4 regions of the Hymenobacter sp. GOD-10R genome follow, and region 2 is predicted to be linked to each of the others. Evidence: riboswitches for the same ligand, from Rfam matches in the RefSeq annotation. Region 2 holds a riboswitch; each other region holds the start of a gene.
The links. A riboswitch is a leader RNA that binds a small molecule or an ion and turns the genes downstream of it on or off. The one in region 2 is predicted to bind S-adenosylmethionine.
Positions count from the first base shown of each region.

Region 1: it holds a riboswitch for S-adenosylmethionine, as region 2 does, so the genes downstream of both, SD425_RS18185 (phosphoadenylyl-sulfate reductase) here and SD425_RS11020 (cysteine synthase family protein) in region 2, are expected to answer to the same signal.
Region 3: it holds a riboswitch for S-adenosylmethionine, as region 2 does, so the genes downstream of both, metH (methionine synthase) here and SD425_RS11020 (cysteine synthase family protein) in region 2, are expected to answer to the same signal.
Region 4: it holds a riboswitch for S-adenosylmethionine, as region 2 does, so the genes downstream of both, SD425_RS03095 (O-acetylhomoserine aminocarboxypropyltransferase/cysteine synthase) here and SD425_RS11020 (cysteine synthase family protein) in region 2, are expected to answer to the same signal.

Region 1 covers NZ_CP141184.1:4,574,126-4,578,301, forward strand. Annotated here, with positions in the region: gene SD425_RS18175 (sulfate adenylyltransferase subunit 1) at 1-699, opposite strand, end outside; gene cysD (sulfate adenylyltransferase subunit CysD) at 777-1,688, opposite strand; gene SD425_RS18185 (phosphoadenylyl-sulfate reductase) at 1,800-2,579, opposite strand; SAM riboswitch class I at 2,864-2,954, opposite strand; gene lysA (diaminopimelate decarboxylase) at 3,137-4,176, shown strand, end outside.
Region 2 covers NZ_CP141184.1:2,741,997-2,746,172, reverse strand. Annotated here, with positions in the region: gene SD425_RS11030 (hypothetical protein) at 307-783, shown strand; gene SD425_RS11025 (hypothetical protein) at 1,032-1,355, shown strand; gene SD425_RS11020 (cysteine synthase family protein) at 1,532-2,716, opposite strand; SAM riboswitch class I at 2,860-2,974, opposite strand; SAM riboswitch class I at 3,341-3,432, shown strand; gene SD425_RS11015 (hypothetical protein) at 4,114-4,176, shown strand, end outside.
Region 3 covers NZ_CP141184.1:230,682-234,857, forward strand. Annotated here, with positions in the region: gene metH (methionine synthase) at 1-2,151, opposite strand, end outside; SAM riboswitch class I at 2,223-2,332, opposite strand; gene SD425_RS00965 (hypothetical protein) at 2,614-2,736, opposite strand; gene SD425_RS00970 (alkene reductase) at 3,000-4,130, shown strand.
Region 4 covers NZ_CP141184.1:752,256-756,431, reverse strand. Annotated here, with positions in the region: gene SD425_RS03120 (lysylphosphatidylglycerol synthase transmembrane domain-containing protein) at 1-48, shown strand, start outside; gene SD425_RS03115 (alpha/beta hydrolase family protein) at 141-482, opposite strand; partial or broken gene SD425_RS29975 (alpha/beta hydrolase family protein) at 533-679, opposite strand; gene SD425_RS03110 (hypothetical protein) at 856-1,269, opposite strand; gene SD425_RS03105 (LysM peptidoglycan-binding domain-containing protein) at 1,511-1,804, shown strand; SAM riboswitch class I at 2,025-2,134, shown strand; gene SD425_RS03100 (hypothetical protein) at 2,168-2,299, opposite strand; gene SD425_RS03095 (O-acetylhomoserine aminocarboxypropyltransferase/cysteine synthase) at 2,518-3,897, shown strand; gene metX (homoserine O-acetyltransferase MetX) at 4,128-4,176, shown strand, end outside.

The DNA of each region.
Region 1 (4,176 bases), 1.8 Mb from region 2:
AGGCAGTTCATCCGTCTGAGGACGAATAACATACTGCACCTGGAAGCGCGACTCTTGTACGTCGGCCTCTTGGGTGGTCGGTACGCTTTCGAGGTACTCCAGCAAGCTAGGTCCGTTGTACCACGTCAGGAAGGCCGAACGCTCCACAATGTTGTCGCCGTGTAGGGCGCTGATCGGAATAGCCTTTATATCAGACAAGCGGAGCTGCTTGGTAACCTCAGCGTAATCGGCTACAATCTTATCGAACACTTCCTGGCTGTGCCCAACCAAATCCATCTTGTTCACGGCCAGCACGAAGTGCCGGATGCCAAGTAGAGCCGCTACCATCGAGTGACGACGCGTTTGCTCAATCACGCCCAGGCGCGCATCGACCAGCACGATGGCTAGGTCGGCGTTTGAAGCGCCCGTCACCATGTTGCGGGTGTACTGCACGTGGCCGGGCGCGTCGGTAATGATAAACTTACGGCGCGGCGTGGTGAAGTACTTGTACGCCACATCGATGGTGATGCCTTGTTCGCGCTCGGCGCGCAGACCGTCGGTGAGCAGGGCTAGGTCTACGGTGCCGTGCACGGTTGGCTTGTTTTCAAGCGCCGCTAGGATATCCAGTGACACTGAATCACTGTCATATAGCAGGCGCCCGATGAGCGTACTTTTGCCGTCGTCAACGCTGCCGCAAGTAATAAAACGAAGTAAATCCATTTGGTGGTCTATTGATTTAGCGAGTAGTCGACTCCGTGAGCATGATAGCTAGCTCACGAAGTCACTAAATCACATTTTTAGAAATAGCCGTTACGCTTACGATCTTCCATCCCGGCTTCCGAGATGTTATCATCGAGACGGGTAGCACCCCGCTCGCTGACTTTCGCCAGAAGCAGGTCTTCAATAATATCGTCGATGGTGCTAGCGTCGCTCTCTACAGCAGCCGTGCAAGTCGAGTCACCCACGGTGCGGTAGCGTACTTGGCGCTTTACTATTTCGTCGTTTTCGTCTAGTTGCAGGTGCTCGCTTAACCCGAGCAGCTGGCCGCTCGGCAGCACCACACAGGCGCGCTCGTGGCCGAAGTAGATGCTCGGCAAGGCAATATTCTCGCGCTGAATGTAGCGCCACACATCTAGCTCGGTCCAGTTGGAAATGGGGAATACGCGCACGTTTTCCCCCTTCTGAATTTTGCCGTTATAGATGTTCCATAGCTCGGGGCGCTGCCGCTTGGGGTCCCACTGGCCGAACTCGTCGCGCACGGAGAAGATGCGTTCTTTGGCGCGCGCTTTTTCCTCATCGCGGCGAGCCCCACCGATGCAGGCATCGAACTCAAACTCTTCGATTACATCGAGCAGCGTGTACGTCTGCAAGGGATTGCGACTCGGAAATTTACCGGTCGCGTCGCGTAGACCGCGCTGCTTGATGGTGTCTTCTACTTTGCGCACGATGAGCTTTTCGCCCAGGCGGGCAGCTAGCTCGTCGCGGTAAGCCAGCACCTCTGGGAAGTTATGCCCAGTGTCAACGTGAACCAAGGGAAACGGGAAGCGCCCCGGACGGAAAGCCTTTTCAGCCAGACGCGTTAGTACAATAGAATCTTTGCCACCCGAAAATAGCAGTGCGGGGCGCTCAAACTGCCCGGCTACTTCCCGCATAATGTGGATTGCTTCGGCTTCTAGGCGGTCGAGGTAATCTAAATGAGAGGTACTCATGCAAATTGTTGCTTTAACCTGTGCATCGGCCCTACTCCTGTGAGGAAGCTAGGCCGACGACATTGAGAGGTAAACCAAGGCTAGCTTGGCAAATTGAATTAACAAGAGGAGTTAGTTGCTCGGGGCAGGCGTGGTGCTCGTAATAGGCTCCACCACCGGGTCCGGCCCATCGTGGGTGCCGTGGGTATGCAGGCCGCACTCCTTCGCCGACTGGTTTTCCCACCACCAGCGCCCGGCGCGGAAGTCTTCGCCGGGCTGAATAGCGCGGGTGCAGGGCGCGCAGCCAATGCTCACGAAACCTTGCTTGTGTAGCGGGTTCACCGGAATGCCATGCTCACGCACATAGTCCCAGCATTGGTCCCACGTCCAGTCGAACAGCGGGTGCACTTTGATAAGCTGGTGCGCCTCGTCCCACTCTACATTATGCATGCCCTGGCGGTTGGCCGATTGCTCGGCGCGGATACCCGTAAACCACAGGTGCTGACCAGCTAGTGCGCGATTCAAGGGCTCTACTTTACGGATGTAGCAGCACTCTTTGCGGTTTTCTACGCTTTCGTAGAAGCTGTTAGGTCCTTTTTTGAGCATCAGCTCCTGTACGCTCTGCTGATCGGGGAAGTATGTTTCAATTGGCTTCTCGTACTTCAGCAGGGTCTTGTTCCAGGTCGAGTAAGTTTCCTGGAAGTTACGCGCGGTGTCAAGTGTAAATACTTTCACCGGCAGATCATTCGTAAAAATCAGATGACTAATTATCTGATCTTCAATCCCGAAAGAAGTTGAGAAAACAGCTTTATCGGGAAAAAGAGAAGCGGCGTAGGTGAGTATTTCAACAGCACTACGTCCGGCTAATTCTTGGCGCAGGTCGTTGACCCGGTCCTCAGATGGTAGTTGCATAAGCAGAAGAATTCAGGGATTTGGGAGGGCTAGCTCCGATTTTGCAGTAGAACCAACGGATCGGCGCAAACTTCAGCCTACGTTGAGTGGCTACTGCGGTACGTTGCGTAAGACCTTTGTGGTCATTACCAGCGTGTTAAACCAAGAAAAAGGAGAAAAGATGCGCGAAACCTTCTTAACCTCGCATAAGCCCAACCATGCACGTGCCACAACATCCATGCTGTACGGATGCAGAGGTGGTGGGGTGGGCGGCGGGGTTCAGCAAGAATTTCACGGCTGTGTTGTTTTTATATGATCAGGACTTGGCACCGTTCCGGTATTCCGGGGGTTGTCGGCGTTTCGTCGAGCCTGTCTCTCCACGCCTCTGTATAAAAACAATCCTTTTGTCAGAAAGATTGAATGGACGCAAAAGTAATAGCCATTTCTTAATAATCATAACTTATATACACACTGCTTGCGTGCTTCACCACAGGTTTTTACGCAGTAAGCTCGGCAGATTTATAATTTAGCTAGGTTCTCGCCGTACATTCGCGCGGTTTTTACGCTGTTTTTCACGAATGTCCTTCACGCTACCGGCGGAACTTCACGCCCACTCCACTCCTTTCTATTTCTACGACCTAGCCCTGCTGGAGCAAACCCTCACGGCTTTGCAACAAGCCGCTAAGCCCCGCGGCTTCCACGTGCACTACGCCCTAAAAGCGAACGTCAACTTGCCCGTGCTGGAGCGTATCCGGCAGCACGGCTTGGGCGCCGACTGCGTGAGCGGCGGCGAAGTGCAACGCGCGCTGGACGCCGGCTTTGCGCCTCAAGACGTGGTATTTGCTGGCGTAGGTAAATCGGATGTGGAGTTGAACCTAGCCCTAGCCGCTGATATCTGGTGCTTCAACGTAGAATCGGTGGAGGAGCTGGTGGTGCTCGATGCGCTAGCTGGTGCCCAGAACCGGCGCGCCCGCGTGGCACTGCGCGTGAACCCTAACGTGGATGCACACACCCATCATTACATCACGACGGGTCTGGAAGCCAACAAGTTTGGCATTAGCTTATCCGACTTGCCGAGCGTGGTAGCTCAGCTGCCTTCGTTGCCCAACATTGAGCTGGTTGGGCTGCACGCGCATATCGGTTCACAGATTACGAATCTGAGTGTGTTTGGCGAACTCAGCCAAAAGCTGAACGAACTGCAAGATTGGCTGCAAGATCAAGGCTACTCCCTCCCCCACCTCAACGTGGGCGGCGGCCTCGGCATCGACTATCAAACGCCTGACAAGAACCCTATCCCGGACTTCGAAACCTACTTCCGGACCTTCGAGCAGCACTTGGTGCGGCGCCCCGGCCAGAAGGTGCACATGGAGCTAGGTCGCGCGGTAGTGGCGCAGTGCGGTACGCTCATCAGCCGCGTGCTGTTCGTGAAGCGCAGCCAGCAAACGCAGTTTGCTATCCTCGACGCCGGTATGACCGAGTTGATCCGTCCTGCGCTCTATGGCAGCCACCATCACATCCAGAATCTCAGCAGCCAAGGTGCCGTGCAGCCCTACGACGTGGTAGGCCCTATTTGTGAGTCGTCCGACCGGTTTGGGCAAGAGGTGCTGCTACCCGAAAC
Region 2 (4,176 bases):
TACGTTTTCCTAGCCACTCTACTCCGAAAAGCCTCTGACCGATTTGGTTGGGGGCTTTTTTATGCGGATAATCACCAACTTCTTCCACTAATTCGACCTCTTGTGTGTTAGTATTCAAGAGGAAATTAGCGCACGTAGTTACGCGCGAGTGGTTACAGAATAGAATGCGACCAGCCAACGTTCTTACGGTAGGCATGCTGCTTCTGCGCGAATGCCTCTTTGCTTGACACCATACGACTAACGCCTTAAAAGCGTATTTTCCACGTGATGAATCTCAGTCTGCCCGCGTTTTCTTCGGTTCTACTTATGGCGGCCGTTCCTGGCCAGCAAGAACACTTGGTTCCGCTGCTGATTGTCTTTGCCGTCTCGACGTTCCTGGTGGTAGTGGTGGCGGTGTTTACCCTGATTCGGCTCCGCAAAGACGTCAACCGACGGCTGAGTGAGTTCAACCGCCGCGGCGCCCGCCCCAAAACAGCCCGCCGTATCGCTCCCACCGACCCGAACCAGTGGCAACCGTTTTCGATGCCGGTTCTTCCCTTCTGGCAACAGCTTGCACTGGGCGCCGGGACGCTGTTGGCCTGCGCGGTGGGCGTGTGCGAGTTGCTAGCGGGCGCTACCATCCCCCAAACCCTAGCTCCGGTGGTATTACCACTGCTTTTGCTGCGGCCGGCTCCCAAGTCGACGGTGCCTCGCAGCCTGTGGGCTGTAGTAGTCGGGTGTTTCGCGGCGGCTATTCTGTTGCTGGGCGTCCTCTCGTTGCGCCTATTACTGCGGCAGGCGTAGCGCGGCACGGCTGAAGACTTTTGTTGCGGTGGAAGGCAGAAGGCTAACTATCCTAGCTTCCGCATGCCTCTTGCTGAAAAGACGACTACTGCGGAAGCTGTATCTTGTGGCCGCGCCGATAGCGCCGTACTTCACCAACCGACTCATTGCCAGTCCTTTTTATGAAATTTTTAGCTTCTCCCCTGCGTACGCCAGCTTTTTACACGTTGCCAACGCGCTACTTTCTAGGGGGTATAGTGGCTGTACTTATGAGCTGTCAACAAGCAAAACCGGTTACCGCTGATGCGCCCCAAGCGGCGACGCCTGCGGAAGCCACGATGCCAGCCCAAGCGGCGGCACCAACGGAAACAGCAGCGCTCACGGAAGCCGCGGCTCGTGCAGCCATAGCGCGCTACGTGAAAGCTCAACCCAACGCAAACCTCTACGTGGTCGATTCGGCAAGTGTCGTCGATATCGATACGCAATGGCAAGTGCTGGTACCCCGCACCGACTGGGCAGGCCGCATGCCCAACCGCGCTGCTTTCGAAGTGGACAAAAAAACTGGCAATGTGCGGACGCTGATGGTAAAATAACCTAGGTTCTTCTACTCCAGTTTTAGGTTTATCTACAACGCTGCCGAAATCTAAAACGCATTATTATCTACGCAAGCATTTAGATGCTAAGCAGTAATCAGGCAAAAAAGAACGTCATGCTGAGCCGGAGCAAAGCATGACGTTTAAAAGAAGGCTTCTTGCGAAAGCTAGCCCCGCTACACCGGAAAACTCAGCCGGCTAATGGGTTGATAGTGGGTGAACTCCAGTTCGGGAGCCAAGTAACCTGCGCGCACCGGCTCTTCCTTGAGCAGATCGGTGCTGAGATACTTCTTGTTGCTGTCGCACAATAGCGTTACCACAGTAGCATCGGGGCCGAGGATAGCTGCTTGCCGGATGGCACCAATCACGTTTGCCCCTGATGAAATACCGACGGCTAGGCCTAGCTCGGTAGCTAGCTTTTGCGCCACTAGAATAGCATCGCCATCATTTGCCTGCACCACCTCGTTGAGTTCAGCGAGCTTCACAATGGCGGGAATGAACTCGTCCGAAATGCCCTGAATACGGTGCGAACCTACTTTGTAGCCGGTAGTTAGCGTCGGCGACTCGGCTGGCTCTAGGGGGTGGATACGCACATTTGAATTTTGGCTGCGCAGGTAGCTGCCCACCCCCATCACCGTACCGCCCGTGCCCACGCCAGCAATGAACGCATCGGGTACGCGACCTAGCCGCTTCAGTTGCGCGCAGATTTCCACGCCGGTAGTTTTGGCGTGTGCTTTCGCATTGAAGCTGTTCTCAAACTGCCGGGGAAGAAATATATCGGAGCGGGAAGCAGCAATTTCTTCGGCCAACGCAATGCTACCCAAGAAACCACCCTGCACTTTGCTAATCAGCGTAATCTCGGCACCTAGGCTCTTGATGATGTTCACCCGCTCAGCGCTCAGCCAGTCGGGCATGATGATGCGTACGGGGTGGCCCAGCGCTCTGCCGATGGCGGCGAAGGCAATGCCAGTGTTGCCGCTGGTGGCCTCCACAATCGTGTCGCCGGGCTTAATTTCACCGTTTTTGTACGCCTCTTGCAGAATGTACAGAGCCATGCGGTCCTTGAGGCTGCCCGTCAGGTTGTAGTGCTCGCACTTCACGAAAATGCGGCCCGGCTGGCCTTGGTAGCGATAATGCAGCTCCAGCATAGGCGTGTTGCCAACGAGGTGCCAGAGGTGGTTGAATTTTTCTTCCAGCTCCGGCGAAAGACAACAGCCGTTTTTCGATAGCGAAGTCGCATAGTTTTCTAGGCTAGCTACTTGCGGCACTTTGAAATGTACAGCAGTTGGGCGCCGAGCAGCACGAGCACCAGTCAGGAACGAAGAAGATACGGAACGGGGAGAGCAAGTAGCAACAGACATAGCAGCGGAATACGAGGGGTTTACACGTTTGACAAACGCCTCCCTTTTCCCGTATGCACTTGATCAAGAAAGCTTACCGCAAGAGCATAAAAAAAGCCCTTCCGATAAGTCAGAAGAGCAGCACCGCGTGATGAGCATCTTATAACTTATCTTCTCCTAAGCTGGCCACAGCCGACTTAGAACAGGATTTAGCACCTGGTATTCCTACTGGTTGCTAAGGCTTCATAGGGCCTGTCCCTCCGCCTTTCTTGATAAGTGCTCCGGTGAAGGAGCGCATCGCAAATATAGAGGGCGAAAAACAGTATGCAAGGCCTAGCGTCGAAAAAAGCAGCTTTTTGCCAAGATTATGTTATTTTCTTAAGTCCTGATCTTGAACAGCTTGTAGGAATGCGCCACGGCACGTTCGGCGTAGAACGACCTGTAGGGTTACAGCTAGCGCTATAACCCTACTAATTAGAAAAGCCGTTTCTTAGGTATGGTATGGCGCAAATGGCGCAGGTGCCGAACACGCTGTCGTGTATTCCTACTCATCATTGGGTTGACATTTTTATAAAAAATTATTTGCAATCCTCAATCTTACTAGTTTACCTTTGGCGCAATCAATCCCTTCTCGTTGAAGGATGGTTTTTATACAGAGGCGTGGAGAGACAGGCTCGACGATACGCCGACAACCCCCGGAATACCCGGAACGGTGCCAAATCCTGACCATATAAAAACAAGTTGCCGTGGATCACTCCCAACAACTCTGCACTCAATCTTCTATGCTCGTTGCTTCGCAACGTGGCTGTTGTGGTATGTCCGCAACAGCTGTCTGTATGAGCATGGCTGGTTGTATGGGTTGTTGTTGAGGCTGATTGCCCCCGCTTTTCCTTTTTTGCCATCATTCTCTCACAGAAGAACTGCTTTCTGCTGAGGCGTCCTGCATCTTAACAAGATTTGTTAGGACCGCTACGATCATGCCTTTTGCTTGGTAAGTTCTTGTCTGTGGAAGATCCATCGCGATATACTAGCGGAAAAATCCTATTCCGCCTCTCTTTGCTTCTTTGGTGTGGCTTGAACAGAGCTATTCAACACGTGAACAAGCAATCAGTAGCGCAAGAAGGCAAGCTAGAAACAGGAAAAGCACAAAACCCCTACTTTCTATAGATTATCTAGGCAACTACCTTCCTGGTATAGTCAAAATTCCTTCTTCCGTAAGATTACCTCTTACCTAGGCTGGATACCGCTCTTGAGCGGACCTAGGGCTAGCCATGTCTAGCCTACTTAAACCCCAGCACAACTTACTTGTGCTGAGCGCATTCACGCATTGCAGACTACGGAGCGCTACCATGCCTCCTGCTACAAGAAGTTGCTACTAAGCTAGTGACTTGTCGCTGCTCTCCTACCCTTTCCAAGCTATGTCAATCATCATGAACCAGGTTCTGAGTGAAGTTTTTGCGGCCAATGAGTCGCTGTTTATT
Region 3 (4,176 bases), 2.5 Mb from region 2:
GACTTGCGGCAGGAACATCTTGCCCGCGCCAAACAAGTCGCCGACCACGTTCATGCCGGCCATTAGCGGTCCTTCAATCACGTCGAGGGGGCGGCCAACCTGCTGGCGTACCTCTTCTGTGTCTTCGTCGATGAATTCGGTAATGCCTTTCACCAGCGCGTGCTTCAAGCGCTCGGCTACGGGTAGGCTGCGCCATTCGTCAGCTACAACGACGGCTTTATCCTTCTGCTTAACGGTATCGGCAAAGTTCACGAGGCGCTCGGTGGCATCGTCGCGGCGGTTGAGCAGCACGTCTTCGCAAAGCTCCAGCAAGTCCTTCGGTACGTCATCGTACACAGCTAGCTGACTGGGGTTTACAATGCCCATGTCGAGACCAGCGCGGATGGCGTGGTACAGGAAAGCTGAGTGCATGGCCTCCCGCACAACGTCGTTGCCGCGATACGAGAAGCTGACGTTGCTCACGCCACCGCTGGTGCGGGCACCGGGCAGGTTCTCCTTGATCCAGCGTACGGCATTAATGAAGTCAACCGCATAGTTGCGGTGCTCTTCAATGCCAGTGCCAACGGTCAAGATGTTGGGGTCGAAGATGATGTCGGTGGCTGGGAAGCCGACCTCGTTCACCAAGATGTCATAGCTACGCTTACAGATTTCGATGCGGCGCTCGTAGCTGTCCGCCTGACCGTCTTCGTCGAAGGCCATTACTACCACGGCAGCACCGTATTGGCGCACAGTGCGGGCCCGCTCCTTGAACATCTCTTCGCCTTCTTTGAGCGAAATCGAGTTTACGATGCTCTTGCCTTGCACGCACTTTAAGCCAGCTTCCAGTACGCTCCACTTCGAGGAGTCGATCATGAGGGGCACGCGGGCAATATCGGGCTCGGAGGCAATCAGGTTGAGGAAGGTCGTCATGGCCTGCTCCGAATCAAGCATGCCTTCGTCCATGTTAACATCAATAACCTGTGCGCCGCCTTCCACTTGGGCGCGCGCTACAGCCAGAGCTTCTTCGTAAGCACCTGTGCGGATAAGGCGGGCGAAAGCGCGCGAGCCGGTTACGTTGCACCGTTCGCCTACGTTCACAAACAGGCTGTTATCATCAAACCCGAAGGGCTCCAAACCGCTCAGGCGCGTAACCGCGGGTATTTCGGGCAGCGGCCTAGGTTTGTACTGATCTACTAGGCGGGCTAGCTCGCCGATGTGCTGAGGCGTAGTGCCGCAGCAGCCCCCAATGACGGTTATAATGCCATCTTGTAAGTAGTTCTCCACCACGTCGGCAAATTCCTGCGCAGATTCGTCGTAGCCGCCAAAAGCGTTTGGCAGACCAGCATTTGGGTAAGCCGAAATGTGCACGTCCGAAATGCGACTGAGCTCCTGTACATACTGCTTAAGCTGGGCGGCACCTAGGGCACAGTTTAGGCCCACACTCAGCAGCGGTAAGTGGCTGATAGAGTTCCAGAAAGCCTCTACCGTCTGACCCGAGAGTGTACGACCGGAGGCATCCGTGATAGTACCGGAAATCATGATGGGCACTACACGGCCGCCTTCATCGAAGAACTTCTGCACCGCAAACAGTGCCGCCTTGGCGTTGAGCGTATCGAAGATCGTCTCGATCAGCAAGGCATCGACGCCGCCATCAATCAGGCCGCGCACTTGCTCGTGGTAAGCAGTGGCTAGCTCATCGAAGGTGATGGCGCGGAAACCAGGCCGGTTTACGTCGGGCGAGAGAGAAGCCGTACGGTTCGTTGGGCCAATAGCACCAGCCACGAACCTAGGTTTACTTGGGTTCTTAGCGGTGTACTCGTCGGCGGCATCACGAGCCAAGCGAGCCGACTCATAATTAAGCTCATACACAACGTGTTCCAGTGCATAGTCAGCCTGAGCGATGGTCGTGCCACTGAATGTGTTCGTCTCCACCATATCGGCGCCGGCCGCAAAGTATTCTGCGTGAATACTGCGGATAATGTCGGGCTGGGTGAGGCTTAGTAGGTCGTTGTTACCGCGTAGCGGCTTGGGATGATCCGCGAAGCGGGTGCCCCGAAAATCTTCCTCCGTCAGCGGATAGCGCTGAATCATAGTACCCATCGCGCCGTCGAGCACGAGGATGCGCTGTTGGAGGATGTCGTAAAGCGGGGAGTCGGGACAGGCTATTTTCATGGTTCTCCTTCTGAAAGTCGGCGTACTGGTCGAGCCTATCCAGAAAGAGAAAACTGCGGGTGCAGGTTCCGTACTTATCTTCTTCGGTCCATTTTTTTTGCCGAATGGGAGTTGGCACCTTGTTTCACTCAGGTTGCCAAGACGTCGCAGGGCCCAGTCCCTCAGTCTTTCTGGATAAGTATCAAGGCAAAGATACGTTAGAAGTGTGGAAAAGTAAATGCAGCATGAAACAGGAGCTTAGTGCTGCATCCAAGTAAGCCGTAGCGGGTGTTTTTACCAGCGCTCTACTGCGTTATTTTAACGTTAGCTGCAATGTCCAGGCTCCATGTCGTCTTGGCACAGCAAGGACTTTATTACGCATGCAACTGCACAGCAGAGAGCCCCGCTACGGTTGCGTTGAACAACACAACCGTAGCGGGGCTCCCTAACAAGGTAAAAGGGTAAGCTAGCTTTTTAGGCTGTCTAGTCCTTTTTGACACAATTAGGGACGGTTTTGCCTTCCTTCTTCTTGGTGCCTTCTTGTTCATAACCTTTCCAGCACGGATCTTTTTCTTTCTTCGAGGCGGATGCTTTTTTCTCAGCCATGATCGGTAGGAATTAGTAAGTGGGTGAGTGAGGTACGCTTAGTGACTGAAGAAGGCTTACGGTTTGTTGAGCTCACTGTTCAACTTTCACGTAAAAAGCCAACCTTTTATAGGCTCACCGCTTTTAAGGGAGTCACCTAGCCCACCTGCGTGCAGACTAGCGATGATGGAGGCCAAAAATTATTTAAAACATTCGTGTAGCTACATGGTTCTTGGCAGTCAGAAAGCAGTGATTAACTGACGCATCTGCTTCCACTACACTGTATGACACAATCAACCAAGCTTTTCACGCCCTTCACGATGGGCGCTCTTACGTTGCCCAACCGCTTTGCCATGGCCCCCATGACGCGGAGCCGCGCTAACAACGAAGGCAACGTACCCACCGACTCGACGGTAAAATACTACGAGCAGCGCGCCTCAGCCGGCCTGATCATTACCGAAGGCTCGCAGGTTTCGCAGCAGGCAGTGGGCTACATCTTCACGCCGGGCATCTACTCGGAGGAGCAAGTAGCTGGCTGGAAGAAAGTAACCGATGCCGTGCACGCTGCTGGTGGTCGTATCTTCATTCAGCTGTGGCACGTGGGCCGCATTTCGCACCCATTCTTCCACAATGGCGAGCTACCCGTAGCCCCTTCAGCTGTGCAGCCAACAGGCGTAAAAGCCTTCACGCTCAACGGCCAAGAAGAAATTCCGACTCCGCGCGCGCTGGAAACACAAGAAGTGAAAGCCGTTGTGGAAGACTTCCGCAAAGCTGCTGAAAATGCCAAGAAAGCTGGTTTTGATGGTGCTGAAATCCACGGCGCCAACGGCTACCTAATCGACCAGTTCATCCAAGACGGCTCCAACCAGCGCACCGACGAGTACGGCGGAAGCGTAGAGAACCGCGCCCGTTTTGCCCTCGAAGTGGTGAAAGCCGTATCGGACGTGCTCGGCGCGGACCGCACCGGTATTCGTCTGTCGCCAACGGGCGTGATGGGTGGCATCAACGACACCGACCGTCTAGGTACGTTCAGCTACGTGGTGGAGCAACTCAACCAGTTCAACCTCGCTTACCTGCACGTGATTGAGGCGCTGCCTGGTCACCCAATGGCGGCCCAGCCCGGCCAGGAGAAAGTAGCCCCAACGCTGCGTAAAATCTTCAACGGTCCGTTTATCCTGAACGGCGGCTACACCCAAGAAACTGCTGAGGCTGCTCTGGAAAACAACGAAGCAGACATCATTGCCTTCGGTGTGCCGTTCATCTCGAACCCTGACCTAGTAGAGCGCTTCCAGCAAGGAGCGGCCCTGAACGCCCCCGATCAAGCTACCTTCTACGGCGGCGATGATAAGGGCTACATCGACTATCCGTCGTTGGCGGAAGTTGAGCAGGCTACGCAAGATATCGTGGAGAAATAGCCTCCACAATCGTTGCCTAGGTAGCTGAAGGATCTGCTACACACCA
Region 4 (4,176 bases), 2.0 Mb from region 2:
TGGGTAGCCCGGGTTTTCAGCCGCCCAACGACTCCAGCAGCAGAGTAAATTCTCTGACAACTTATCATCTTGATCCATACAAGAACGTCGTGCTGCGCTGGTCGTAGCACGACGTTCTTGTATGAAGCTCAGCACCTAGCTTACTTTAGCGGCGGGCTGACCACATATTGCTGAATGAATTCCGACATAGCCGCCGATTGGTAATCACGGTTGCTCTTTTTGCGGAAGCCGTGGCCTTCATCTTTGGCCATCATGAACCAAGCATCGTTGCCATTTTTCTTGAGGGCAGCTAGCATCTGCTCGGCTTCGGTGTAGGGCACGCGCGGGTCGTTGTGACCTTGCACGATCATCATGGGCTTGGTAATCTTCTGCACGTTGTTGAGCGGAGCCGTTTTCTCGAAGAAGGCGCGCATGGCAGGCTGGCGTTCATCGCCGTACTCGGCCCGGCGCAAGTCTTGGCGGTAGGGCGACGTGTTTTGCAAAAAGTGACGAAGTTGGAAATGCCTACGACATCGATGCCGGCGCGGAGCCGGTCGTTGAAATGCGTCATACAGGCCAGCACCATGTAGCCGCCATAGCTGCCGCCATACACGGCCACGCGGCTAGGGTCGAGGTCTGGCTGGGTGGCAATCCAGTCGAGCAGCTTGCCGATGTCCTGCACCGAATCTTCGCGCTTCATGCCGTTGTCGAGGGCTAGGTAGGTTTTAATTCAACTGGCCTAAATCGGCATCGTTTGAGCTGAAGCGGTAATTACCTAGGCTAGCTCAGCCACAGCCATGAGCACAAAAAAGCCTTCCTGCATGCTGCAAGAAGGCTTTTTTGCTGTTGTTCAAAATTTGGCGGTGCGGCGCTAGCTTAGTCGGCTTCGAGCATCATTTGCGAACCGTCAGGAGCTTTCAGCGTGATTTCGTCTTTGGTTAGGTTTACCACGTCGAAAGCCAGTGAGTTCGGTGCACCATCAGGAGTCAGCGTGATTTTCTTACCAGCCTGGTCGAAGGTGTACTTGCCTTGCATCGACTGCGCAGGCGAGGTCATGTTGAAGTTGCCGTTGGCGTAGAAACGCAGCTCTGTCTTCTTATCGGCGCTGGTTTGATCCACCTTTTCGCCAGTGGCATTCGTTTCCTTGTCGGTTTTCCAAACTTTGCTTTCAGTACCGTAGAGCAGGTTGGTTTCGCCTACTTTGTTTTCCTGCTTACAGCTAAAAGTAAACAGCGATACGAGCATCAGCAGGCTAGCTAAGTAGCGCAAGGGAGATGACATGGTTTTCATGCGGATTAGGGGATAAAGTTAGGGAGAGAGAAAAGGGTACAAATGACACGCAACTGCCAGTTGCAAACAGCTACGCAGATGGGCTTCATACGATGAAGACCGCCTAGGGTTAATGATGGTCCTCAGCCGTTTATCTTGCAGCAACTTAATTGCTAGGCTCGCGTAATATTCCCCAACAAGGCTATAACTGGCTCTATTACAGTCCAGCTGCCTTTCCCCTTACCCTAAACCGGCCTACACCATGGGACTATTTGATTTTTTGAACAAAGGCGAAGAGAAGCCAGTTCAGCCAGCTGAGAAGCCTGCAGCCGGCGCCACAGATTTCTTCGGCAACGCGGCTCAACCAGCTACGACTACCGCCGCTCAAGGCACCTCTTACACTATTGTAAGCGGCGATTCTCTCTCGAAAATTGCTAAAAACCATTACGGCGACGCTAGCAAATGGCATCAGATTTATGATGCGAACAAGGCTATCATCGGCGCTAACCCTGATCATATCGAGGTAGGCCAAGTGCTTACACTCCCCCAACTCTAGTTCATGCCTTTTTTGCGCAAAAAGGTAGAAAGACGCCGTACCATTTTGGTGCGGCGTCTTTTTTTGTTGACCCAAGCTATTTCTGCTGATTTCCAACTAAGCATATCGCCGAGAAAAAATCAACATTTTTTTCTCGTTCGCTTGCATTATTGAAAACCAGCTGTACATTTGCCTTCACCAAACAGGTACTCCTCCGTTAGAGACGGAGTAGTTTTCTTAAGATTTATACAGAAGCGGCGAGAGATTAGGCTCGAAGACCCGCTGGCAACCATCGATCATCGAAAGGTGCCAATTCCTGCCCACTCAAAATTAAAGTGGGAAATATAAGTTGAGTACCATGAAAAACTCCTCGCTTACCACTTACTACCCATCATCTGCCGCCGCTGCTAACGTATGCCCCGGCTCGCCGATGAACCTGTACGCTCTGGCTTCGGCCACCGACTGCTCCTGCGCTTTGCTTTCTAGCCCAGCAGTCATGCGAATGCGAATGCGCACTTGTGGCGCGTGTTGTAGCTAGGCTACGCCCTAGCTTTCCCCCGCTTCTCCCCTAACTGTATTGCTGCTAACGCCTTCTGCGCGCGGCTACTTAGGTCACTCTGCTCCGCCAACGCTTGTTTTGGCTTTGGAGCAGCCCACAGCGGGGCATTTGTGCACTCTGAGTTGCACTTTTCTAATTGTCTTCAAAAACCTCCTCTTCAATACTTCTCTCAATCATGTCAACGCAAAACCTCCACTTCGAGACCCTTCAACTTCACGCTGGTCAGCAGCCCGATCCTACTACTGGTGCTCGTGCTGTACCCTTGTATCAAACTACTTCGTACGTATTCAAGAATGCCGAGCATGGTGCTAACCTCTTCGCCCTGAAAGAGTTTGGCAACATCTACACCCGTCTGATGAACCCCACAACAGACGTGTTTGAGCAGCGTATAGCCGCGCTGGAGGGTGGTGTAGCTGCGTTAGCAGTAAGCTCCGGTCAAGCGGCGCAGTTCATTGCTCTGAACAACATTCTGCAAGCTGGCGACAATTTCGTGAGCACATCTTTCCTGTACGGTGGTACTTACAACCAGTTCAAGGTAGCGTTCAAGCGCTTAGGTGTTGAGGCTCGCTTCGCTGACGGCGATAAGCCTGAGAGCTTTGAGGCGCTAATTGACGAGAATACCAAGGCTATTTATCTAGAAACCATCGGCAACCCTAGCTTCAGCGTTCCAGATTTCGAGAAGATTGCAGCTATTGCCGAAAAGCATGACCTGCCGCTAGTAGTTGATAATACCTTTGGCGCGGGTGGCTATTTGTTCCGTCCCCTGGAGCATGGCGCGCACATCGTTGTAGAATCGGCGACTAAGTGGATCGGTGGTCACGGTACCAGCATCGGCGGGGTGATTGTGGATGGCGGTAAGTACGACTTCGGTAATGGCAAATTCCCGCAGTTTACGGAGCCGAGCGAAGGCTACCATGGCCTTGTATTCAACGACGTATTTGGCAAGAATGGCCCCTTCGGCAACATCGCCTTTATCATTCGGGCCCGGGTAGAAGGTCTGCGTGACCTAGGTCCTTCGATCAGTCCCTTCAACTCTTGGCAGTTGCTGATTGGCCTCGAAACCCTGTCGCTCCGCGTAGAGCGCACGGTGGAGAATGCCCTGAAAATTGCTACTTGGCTGGAGCAGCACCCACAGGTAGAAAGCGTAAACTACGCCGGCTTGCAAAGCAGCCCTTATTACAATATGGCGCAAAAGTATCTGCCCAAAGGTGCCGGTGGCGTATTGACCTTCAGCATCAGAGGCAGCAAGGATACCGCAACGCAATTCATTGATAATTTGAAGCTGGTGAGCCACCTAGCAAATGTAGGTGATGCTAAGACGCTGATCATTCAGCCTTCGGCTACTACGCACCAACAGCTATCGGAGGAAGAGCAGCACGCTGCTGGCGTAACGCCCACCCTCCTACGCTTGTCGGTAGGTATCGAGCACTTCGAAGACATCAAGGCTGACTTATCGGCCGCTTTCGATGCCGTAGCCAACGCTGCTACGCCCGACGAGTCAGAAAGCGCTCTGTTGCAGCCTGAAGTAGAACACGCGCAGCCGCTGGAAGTCTAAAGAGGAGACATAGGAGGGCGCGCTGCCTTAGAGGTGCGCGCCCGTCTTTCCACTTGGCTGCCGTTTGCGGGTAGTAAAGTTGGTTTTTTGAGAGGGACCAAACCTAGCTATCCTTCAGTAGTTTCAGGTTGAACCAACGCTGGCGAAAGTCAATTCAGGGGTGGGTTAACAATCTGCCAGCGTTTCGGTTCAACCTGGACTATTGAAAAGCTTTTTTGTTTTTGTGATGAATGACCGAGAGCCAGCTTTTTAATCTTCCTACACCTTTACAGCTCGAAA